DNA from 2 places in the Cellulomonas xiejunii genome. Region 2 is predicted to be linked to the other one. Evidence: riboswitches for the same ligand, from Rfam matches in the RefSeq annotation. Region 2 holds a riboswitch; the other holds the start of a gene.

The links. A riboswitch is a leader RNA that binds a small molecule or an ion and turns the genes downstream of it on or off. The one in region 2 is predicted to bind S-adenosylmethionine.
Positions count from the first base shown of each region.
Region 1: it holds a riboswitch for S-adenosylmethionine, as region 2 does, so the genes downstream of both, NP048_RS15095 (rhodanese-like domain-containing protein) here and NP048_RS17295 (hypothetical protein) in region 2, are expected to answer to the same signal.

Region 1 is NZ_CP101987.1:3,276,113-3,280,305, forward strand. It holds gene NP048_RS15085 (aminotransferase class V-fold PLP-dependent enzyme) at 38-1,480, opposite strand; SAM riboswitch class IV at 1,517-1,630, opposite strand; gene NP048_RS15090 (GNAT family N-acetyltransferase) at 1,664-2,284, opposite strand; SAM riboswitch class I at 2,385-2,482, shown strand; gene NP048_RS15095 (rhodanese-like domain-containing protein) at 2,487-2,930, shown strand; gene NP048_RS15100 (O-succinylhomoserine sulfhydrylase) at 2,927-4,183, shown strand.
Region 2 is NZ_CP101987.1:3,771,815-3,776,007, forward strand. It holds gene NP048_RS17285 (NYN domain-containing protein) at 1-262, shown strand, start outside; gene NP048_RS17290 (Rv0909 family putative TA system antitoxin) at 799-981, opposite strand; gene NP048_RS17295 (hypothetical protein) at 1,205-1,876, opposite strand; SAM riboswitch class IV at 1,895-2,004, opposite strand; gene NP048_RS17300 (DUF6318 family protein) at 2,357-2,953, shown strand; gene NP048_RS17305 (hypothetical protein) at 3,019-3,858, shown strand; gene NP048_RS17310 (Fic family protein) at 3,930-4,193, opposite strand, start outside.

The DNA of each region.
Region 1 (4,193 bases), 500 kb from region 2:
GGCAGGACGGCGGGAGGGCGGCAGTAGAGCAGTGGGTTCAGTCGTCGAGGGCAGGGCCGCAGGCGGCCGCCGCGGTGGCTGCCAGGTGGTCCAGGCCCGCGACCTCGATGAGCGGGCGCGTGTCGTCGACGACGGACCAGCACCCGTCGACGACCTCGTACTCGGCCTGCGCCCCGCGCCGCACGAGCGCGCCGAGCGCGTCGACGAGCCGGTCGACGTGCTCGGTCGTCGTCCCGACGCCGACCGACGCGCGCACGGCACCGTTCGACGCGCCCAGGTGAGCCAGCAGCGGGTGCGCGCAGAACCGGCCGTCGCGCACGCCGATGCCGTGCTCGGCCGACAGGTACGCCGCGACGAGCCCCGGGTTGAGGTCGCCCACGGTGAACGTCACGACCCCGACCGGGTCGGCCGAGTCCGGCCAGATCCGCGCGACGCGCACGCCGTCGAGCGACTCCAGACCGGTGACCAGGCGCGTGCGCAGCGCCTGCTCGTGCGCCTCGAGCGCACCGGCCGGCAGCGCGGCGAGCGTGTCGCACGCCTGGGCGAGCGCGATGGCCCCCAGGACGTTCGGCGAACCCGCCTCGTGGCGTGCCGGTGCCGGCTGCCAGACCGTCCGGTCGGTCCGCACGTCGCGCACCGCACCTCCCCCTGCGAGGTACGGCGTGCCCGTGTCGAGCCAGTCCCGGCGTCCCACCAGCGCACCCGCGCCGAAGGGTGCGTACGTCTTGTGGCCGGAGAACGCGACGTAGTCGACCTCCGTGTCCGCGAGCGAGAACCCGCGGTGCGGCACGAGCTGGGCGCCGTCGACCGCGACGCGCGCACCCGCGGCGTGCGCGATCTCGACCACGCGGTCGAGCGGCAGCGACTCCCCCGTGACGTTCGACGCCCCCGTGAGGGTCAGGAGCGCGTAGGGCAGGCGCGCGAGCTCGGTCCGCAGCGCGTCGAGGGTCGCCGCGACCGTCGGCTGCAGCGGCAGCACCGTCGCGACGCGACCCGTCCCCGCGTGGCCGCCGCCGCTGCGCTGCACCCACGGCAGCAGGTTGGCGTGGTGCTCGACGTCGAGGACGAGCACCGCCCCGCCGGGGGGCACGACGCCCGCGAGCAGGTTGAGCGAGTCGGTGGTGTTGCGCGTGATGATCGCGACGTCGTCCGGACGCGCACCCACGAAGCGCGCGATCGACTCCCGCGACGTCTCGTACAGCGCGGTCGAGACCTGGGACAGGTACCCGGCGCCGCGGTGCACCGACGCGTAGAGCGGGAGCACCTCGGTGATGCGTGCCGTGACGGCCTCGAGCGCCGGGGCGCTCGCCGCGCAGTCGAGGTTGGCGTACGCGCGGCTCGTGCCGTCGACCAGGGGCACGGTCGTCGACGCGCCGACGACGGGCAGCAGCGGCTCACCCGAGGGACGCGCCGCCGGGGCCGAGGTCGCGGTGCCCGAGACCTCGTCGGCACACGAGAGCAGCTCGGTGATGGTGGTCATGGGTACCCCTCCGGGAACGGTCCGGGGACCCGAGGGGTCCCGCGCTTGCCGGCACCGAACGGCGCACGGCCAGGTCGTCACCCGGGGCACCCCACCGCGGAGGAGGGTTGCCGGCCAGCGAGCCGGGGCTTGACGCTGGCGCTCATGACCTGCGTCGAGGATCGACGCGACCGGGCGCGCGTGTCAACGCGGATGCGGGTCCCGTCCAGCATCCGAGACCTCACGTCCGGGAACACGCCGGCCGCCGACGACGGCGCCGGTGCTGCCGCGGGCACCCGACCGGGTCAGGTCGTGCACCATGACGACGCTGCGGTACGTCTTGCCCGGCCACTGCACGGTGTCCGCCTCGACGAAGCCCCACCTCCGGTACAGGTCGCGCAGCGCGACCGCGGGCACTGCGGTGTCGAGACCCACCGAGCGCATGCCGTGCTCGAGCGACCACTCCCGCACGGTCCGCCACAGCAGGGTCGCGAGCCCGCGACGTCGCACGTCCGGGTGCACGGCGAGCTGGTTGAGCCAGACGCGGTCCGGCTCCAGCGCGAGGTCCGTCAGGGCCTTGATCCCCCGGCCCGGAGGGCTCGACGCCGCGACCGTCCCCACGAGGCGCCCTCCCGGCTCGGCCAGCACCCACGACGCGCCGACCCTCAGGCTCCGGCTCGCGGTCGTCACCTCGTCCTGCGACGCGCCCGTGAAGTTCAGCCCCTGCGCCGCGAGCTCGGCGTACGCGTCGTGCAGGAGACGCGTCAGGGCAGGCACGTCGTCCGGTGTCACGGGGCGCAGCAGGAGGTCGTCGGGGGCGTCCATCGCCCACCACCCTGGCACGCCCCCGGGACCACGCGCACGGTCGCGCACCCGATCTGAGACGACCTGCCGGGCGCCGAGGGACGTGGCGTAGCATCTCGCCCGACCATCCAGAGCGGCCGAGAGATCTGGCTCGACGACGCCGCAGCAACCCGCACGGGAGACCGTGGCCGAGGGTGCTACCGCCAGAGACGATGGGAGGACCATGAGCGTGCAGCCGCGCCCCGCCCCCGGTTACGCCGGGGACATCACGCCGACCGAGGCCTGGGACCTGCTCGCCGAGCGCGACGACGCCGTGCTCGTCGACGTGCGCACCGACGCCGAGTGGCGGTACGTGGGCGTCCCGGACCTGCGCGCGCTGGGGCGCCAGGCGGCGCTCGTGGAGTGGGTGTCGTACCCGTCGGGGCAGCCGAACCCGCGGTTCGTCGAGCAGGTCGCGGCCGCGGGCGTCACGCCGGGCGACGGGCGACCCGTCGTCTTCCTGTGCCGGTCCGGCCAGCGGTCCATCGGCGCGGCCCAGGCCGCGACGGCCGCGGGCTACGGGCCGGCGTACAACGTCCTGGACGGCTTCGAGGGCGCGACCGGGCCGGACGGCCACCGCGGCCACACCGGCTGGCGGGCCGACGGCCTGCCGTGGGTCCAGCCGTGAGCACGCCGCCCCCCGGCCCCGGCGACTGGGACGACCACCGCGTCGACCGCTCCACCCTGCGGCCCGACACGCTCGCGGTGCGCGGCGGGCTCGTGCGCAGCGGGTTCGGCGAGATGTCCGAGGCGGTGTTCCTCACGCAGGGGTACAGCTACCCCACCGCCGCCCAGGCCGAGGCCGGCTTCGCCGGGGAGGTCGACCGCTTCCTGTACTCGCGGTACGGCAACCCGACGGTCTCGACGTTCGAGGAGCGGCTGCGCCTGCTCGAGGGCGCGGAGGCCTGCTACGCGACCGCGACGGGCATGTCGGCCGTCTTCACGTCGCTCGCCGCGCTGGTGCGCTCCGGCTCGCGCGTCGTCGCGGCCCGGGCGCTGTTCGGCTCGTCGGTCGTGATCTTCGACGAGATCCTCGCGAAGTGGGGCGTGCGCACCGACTACGTCGACGGGCACGTCCCGGAGCAGTGGGAGCAGGCGCTCGCCACGCCCGCGGACGTCGTCTTCTTCGAGACGCCGTCCAACCCGATGCAGGACCTCGTCGACATCGCGCACGTCAGCCGTCTCGCGCACGCCGCCGGCGCCAAGGTCATCGTCGACAACGTGTTCGCCACTCCCGTGTTCTCCCGCCCGCTCGACCACGGTGCCGACGTCGTCGTGTACTCGGCGACCAAGCACATCGACGGTCAGGGCCGGGTCCTCGGCGGGGCGATCCTCGGGTCGTCGGACTACGTGCGGGGCCCGGTGCAGACCCTGCTGCGCAACACCGGGCCGTCGCTGTCGCCGTTCAACGCCTGGGTGCTGCTCAAGGGCCTGGAGACCCTGAGCCTGCGGGTCCGGCACCAGGCGGCGTCGGCGCTGACGCTCGCGCGGTGGCTGGAGGAGCATCCCGGCGTGGCACGCGTGCGCTACCCGTTCCTGGAGTCGCACCCGCAGCACGCCCTGGCGCGTGCGCAGCAGACCGGTGGCGGCACGGTCGTGACGTTCGACCTCGCCGTCCCGGACGGGGCGACGCCCGAGGTCGCGAAGAAGGCGACGTTCGGCGTGCTCGACACCCTGCGGGTCGTCGACATCTCGAACAACCTGGGCGACGCCAAGTCGATCGTCACGCACCCCGCGACGACGACGCACCGTCGGCTCGGCGCCGCCGGGCGTGCCGCCGTCGGCATCGGTGAGGCGACCGTGCGACTGTCGGTCGGCCTCGAGGACGTCGCCGACCTGCGCGACGACCTCGAGCGCGCCCTGGCGACGCTGGGCGCCTGACGCGTCGGGC
Region 2 (4,193 bases):
CGTCTCCGGGGACCACTGCTTCGAGCCGCTCGCCCGCCGCGCGAAGGCGCACGGTCTCACCGTCCGGGTGGTCACGGCCGAGAACGCCGACCCGCGGTGCGGCCGGACGCTCTCGCGCCGGCTCGCCAGCGCCGCGGACACCTGCACCCGGGTGCACCGCCGGACGCGGGCGCACGAGCGCGCCATCACGGCCATGAGGACGGTCGCCCGCTGCAGTGCACGGCCCGCCGTGGCTGGGGCCCCCGCGAGCGTGACCGCGTGACCCGGCGTGCTCCTGCCCGCGATCCCGAGCGCGCGCCGTCGCCGGTCAACCCGGTGCCCCCTCGTGCTTCCGTCGACGGCGGCGCGCCCGCGCCGCACCCCACCCGACCCATCGAGAGGAGGTGATCGACATGCCCAAGTACTCCACGTCCAGGCAGTCTGCTGCGCGTAGCGTCAGCTCGGCCCGGCTCCAGCAGCCGTCCGGCCGGAGCCACGCCTTCGGTGGCTACGCCAAGGTCAGCTACGGCAACGGGACCTACCGCATGCGACCGAGCTCGCGGTAGCACCCACGACGGAGTCCCGTCGCCTCGCCCACAGCGCGGCGACGGGACTTCGCCGGTCCCGCGCCTCCCACGGCGACTGAGTCTGCGCCTCGCCGTGGACCGGGTCCGACCTCCTCAGTCGTCCTCCCGCCGACGCCGGACAGCCCCCGTCCCCGTCGGCTCCGTCTCCGTCGCGCCCGCGCCCGTCACGTCCTTGCTCAGCCGCTCCCCGCCCGTCCGGGCCGGGCACCGCGCCCGGCCCGGACGGAGGTCGTCACTGGTCGCCGATCTTCTTGTCCGCCGCCGACTGCGCCTTGTCGAGCTGCTCGTCGTGCTTGCCGCCCGTGGCGGACGACGCCGCGTCGGACCCCTTCTCCAGGGCCGCGTCGCTCCCCTGCTCGCCCTTCTCGCCCTGCGCCGCGTCGGACGCCTTGCCCTTGAGGTCGTCGATGCCCATGCGTGTCCCCCTCGTCGATCACTACGGAAGGTCTGCCCGGCGCACGGGGCGACGAGCGGGCCGCACCGGGCGGCCCCGGCGCCGTTCCATCCTGCGTCGACCCCTGGACACCCGCACCCGCACCGCGGGATCGGGGCGGCACTGCGCCCGCCGAGGGCCCGACCCGATCGGCACATCGCGTCGCTGTGACCAGCGGGAAGTCACGCTCCCGAGTCGGCGGCCGTCAGCAGTCGCCCGCTGGGGGCAGAGCGATCTCGTAACCGAGTCCCTGCAGGGCTCGGACGTGATCGATCCCGTCGTCGTGGCTGCCCGGCAGGTCCCAGGGCGACACGAGCCGGCCCGTCGCGTCGGCCTCGTAGATCACCGTGATTCCTCGACCGTCGCGCTGGTAGGCCAGGACGAGCACCCAGTCGATCGGGGCGTTCGCGAGCCGGCCCAGCTGGTAGGGCGGATCGAGGTGGTAGAGCGTGGCCGTGTGCGGGGGGACGAGGTCAGCGCCCTCGGCGTCCGCCCGCGGCTGCAGCATGGCGACGAGCCACGCCACCTGCGTGCCCGGCCGACGCGTCGTCACTCGCGCGCAGGGGGTCCAGTGCTCGCGGGACGTGACGGCGACGTACCGTCCGCCGACGCGCACGACCCCGAAGTCGTACACCCACACCGTCGGGTCGGCGGTACGGAGGTGCTGCACGAATGGCTTGAAATCGTGCAGCCACCAGCTCGCCCGCTCACCCGAGGGACCGACGAGCTCGATGCGATGCGGACCGACCCGCGTCAGCCGCCACGGGGTGCCGTCAGCCCGGACGGCGCGGGCGACGAGGTCGGGCTGGACGACGTGACCGGGAGCGTCGGAGATGCACGCGAGGTGGGTGGGGTCGTCGAGGTGCAGATCAAGCACGGGGTACTCCGTCAGGTCGAGCAGCTTCCCGTACCGGCGGCACGGGCGGATCTTCCTCCGGGGGCACCGTGCGCTCTGCGCGGTTGCCAGTCGGCCAGCCGGAGGGCTTGAGGCCGAGCTTCGTGATCGGGAGACACCCTAGGACCCGCGGCTGACATGGGGGTGGTCGGCGTCATCGGCGTGGCGCGGGAGACCGACCGCTCTGGCTGCTGGCACGTGCGCGCTTGGCTGGCTCCTTCCTGGTGGGCGGGCGTCAGGAGAACCTCGTCACCGACCGACACCAGAGCCCGACGCCCTGAGGCACGGGGCCTCAGTCGACGCACGACACGTCGCGCCACGGCATCGCGCCCCTCCGTCCGGTCCGTCAGCGGCCGTCCTCACCACGCGACGGGACCGGCCGATCGCGACGCCGCGGCGAAGTTGTCCCCAGATGCGGGACGACCTCACCGCCGAACCGCTTCGAACCAGTACCTTCCGGACATGCAGATGCGTGCACAGGTCGCCGTCGTGGTCGTTGCCATTGCGTTGGCGACCTCCGGCTGCGCCACTGATGCCGACCCCACGGACGACGCCACGTCGCAGCCGCCTGTGACGGCGACGGCGACGCCCACCCTGTCGCCGACGCCCTCACCAACGGTGGACGTCACCGTCCCACCAGTACGACCCGAGGCGATGGCGACACCGAGCGCCGACGGCGCCGCGGCTGCCGCGAGCTACTTCATCTCGCTGTACCCATACATCAACGCGACTGGTGACCTAGCGGAGTGGAACGCGCTGTCATCGCCCGAGTGCAGCTTCTGCTCAGGAATCACGGCGAACGTGACTGATCTGCATAGTCGTGGACACCGAAACGTTGGGGGCGCGGAGATCCTCGCTGCGTCAGGCACCGAGGTGGATGCCGGACGGTGGTACTCCGCACGCCTTCACGTGCGGATTGATGCGTCCGTGGACCTGGACGCCGAAGGGCGAGTCCTCGAGGACCACCCTCTAGAGGACCGTGAGATCGACATTGTCATGACCTGGTCCGATGGGTGGACGATCGACGAGGTCGGCCCGGCCGCGGCACCGGCGTCATGATCAAGAGCCATGTTCGGAGCATCACTTGCCGGACGGCGATTCTCCTCATCGCGACCACTCCATTCGTGACAGTCCTTGCCATTCCGGCTGCGGCCGAAGGAGAGCCGCGGTTCGGCAGCGAGCTCTCGGAGGATGTCGTACGCGTCGCGGTCGATCGCTCCGAGCAGCTCGCTCGCGAGAACCGGGTGATCCCGCCCGAGCTGCAGCTCTTCCGCTACGAACGCGCCCCGCAGTGCCGTGAGGTCGCCGGGATCTGGACCAAGGGCTCGGCGGACGGCACCTGCCCCGAGCTCGCCGACCTCGCCGGAGCGATCCAGCAGTGCGAAGACGGCGACACCATGGTCCTGCCGATGTGGCGCCAGGCCCGCACCACACCCGCGGCGGCTTGGGGACCCTGGCAGCAGATCGACGCCGGCGGCTGCGGAGTCGACCTGCTGCCCGTCCTGACCGAGGCCGACTTCCGCCTGCTGCCGATCCCCGCCCCGACCCTCACCCTGCAACCGGACCGCGGCTGGGTCCTGATCAACATCGAGACCATCGCCTCCACCGACCCCACACCGGTCACCCTGCGCACCGAGCTGCTCGGCTACGGCATCACCGTCGAAGCCACCCCCACCCGCTGGACCTACGACTTCGGCGACGGCCACACCCTGACCACCCGCTCCCCCGGACACCCCTACCCCGACCACGACGTCTTCCACGAGTACGAGAACCCCGGCACCACCACCATCACCCTGCAAGCCGAATGGACCGGCCGCTACCAGATCGACGGCAACCCCACCTGGCGCGACATCACCGGCACCGCCATCACCACCACCACCTCCCCACCCTTCACCATCGAAGAACGCACCAGCCGCCTCGTCGCCGACCTGTGCACCGACAAACCCAAGCCACCCGACTGCTGAGAGCCCGTCAGCATGCGACTTCATCGAACCCCGAACCCGGCGCCGACACGCTGCTGAGGACGCCCCACGCCTCAGCCGCGCGCTGCGGACCTGTACTTCGATGCGATGTACTCGTCGACCCATGCTCGACTGCTGCGCCACTGCCCGTTCTCGGCACGCTGCGCCTTGAGCCGGCCTCGTTGCGCAGCGTTGCGCAGGGCCAGGTGGCTGACCTCGGGTGTCGCGAGTGATGCGAGCGGGACCAGGCGCTCGGCTCCCGCCAGGGCAGGGACCATGAAGCGCAGGATGTTGTCCAGCACCGCACGGGCGATCTGCTCGGCAAGCGGCCCGTAGTT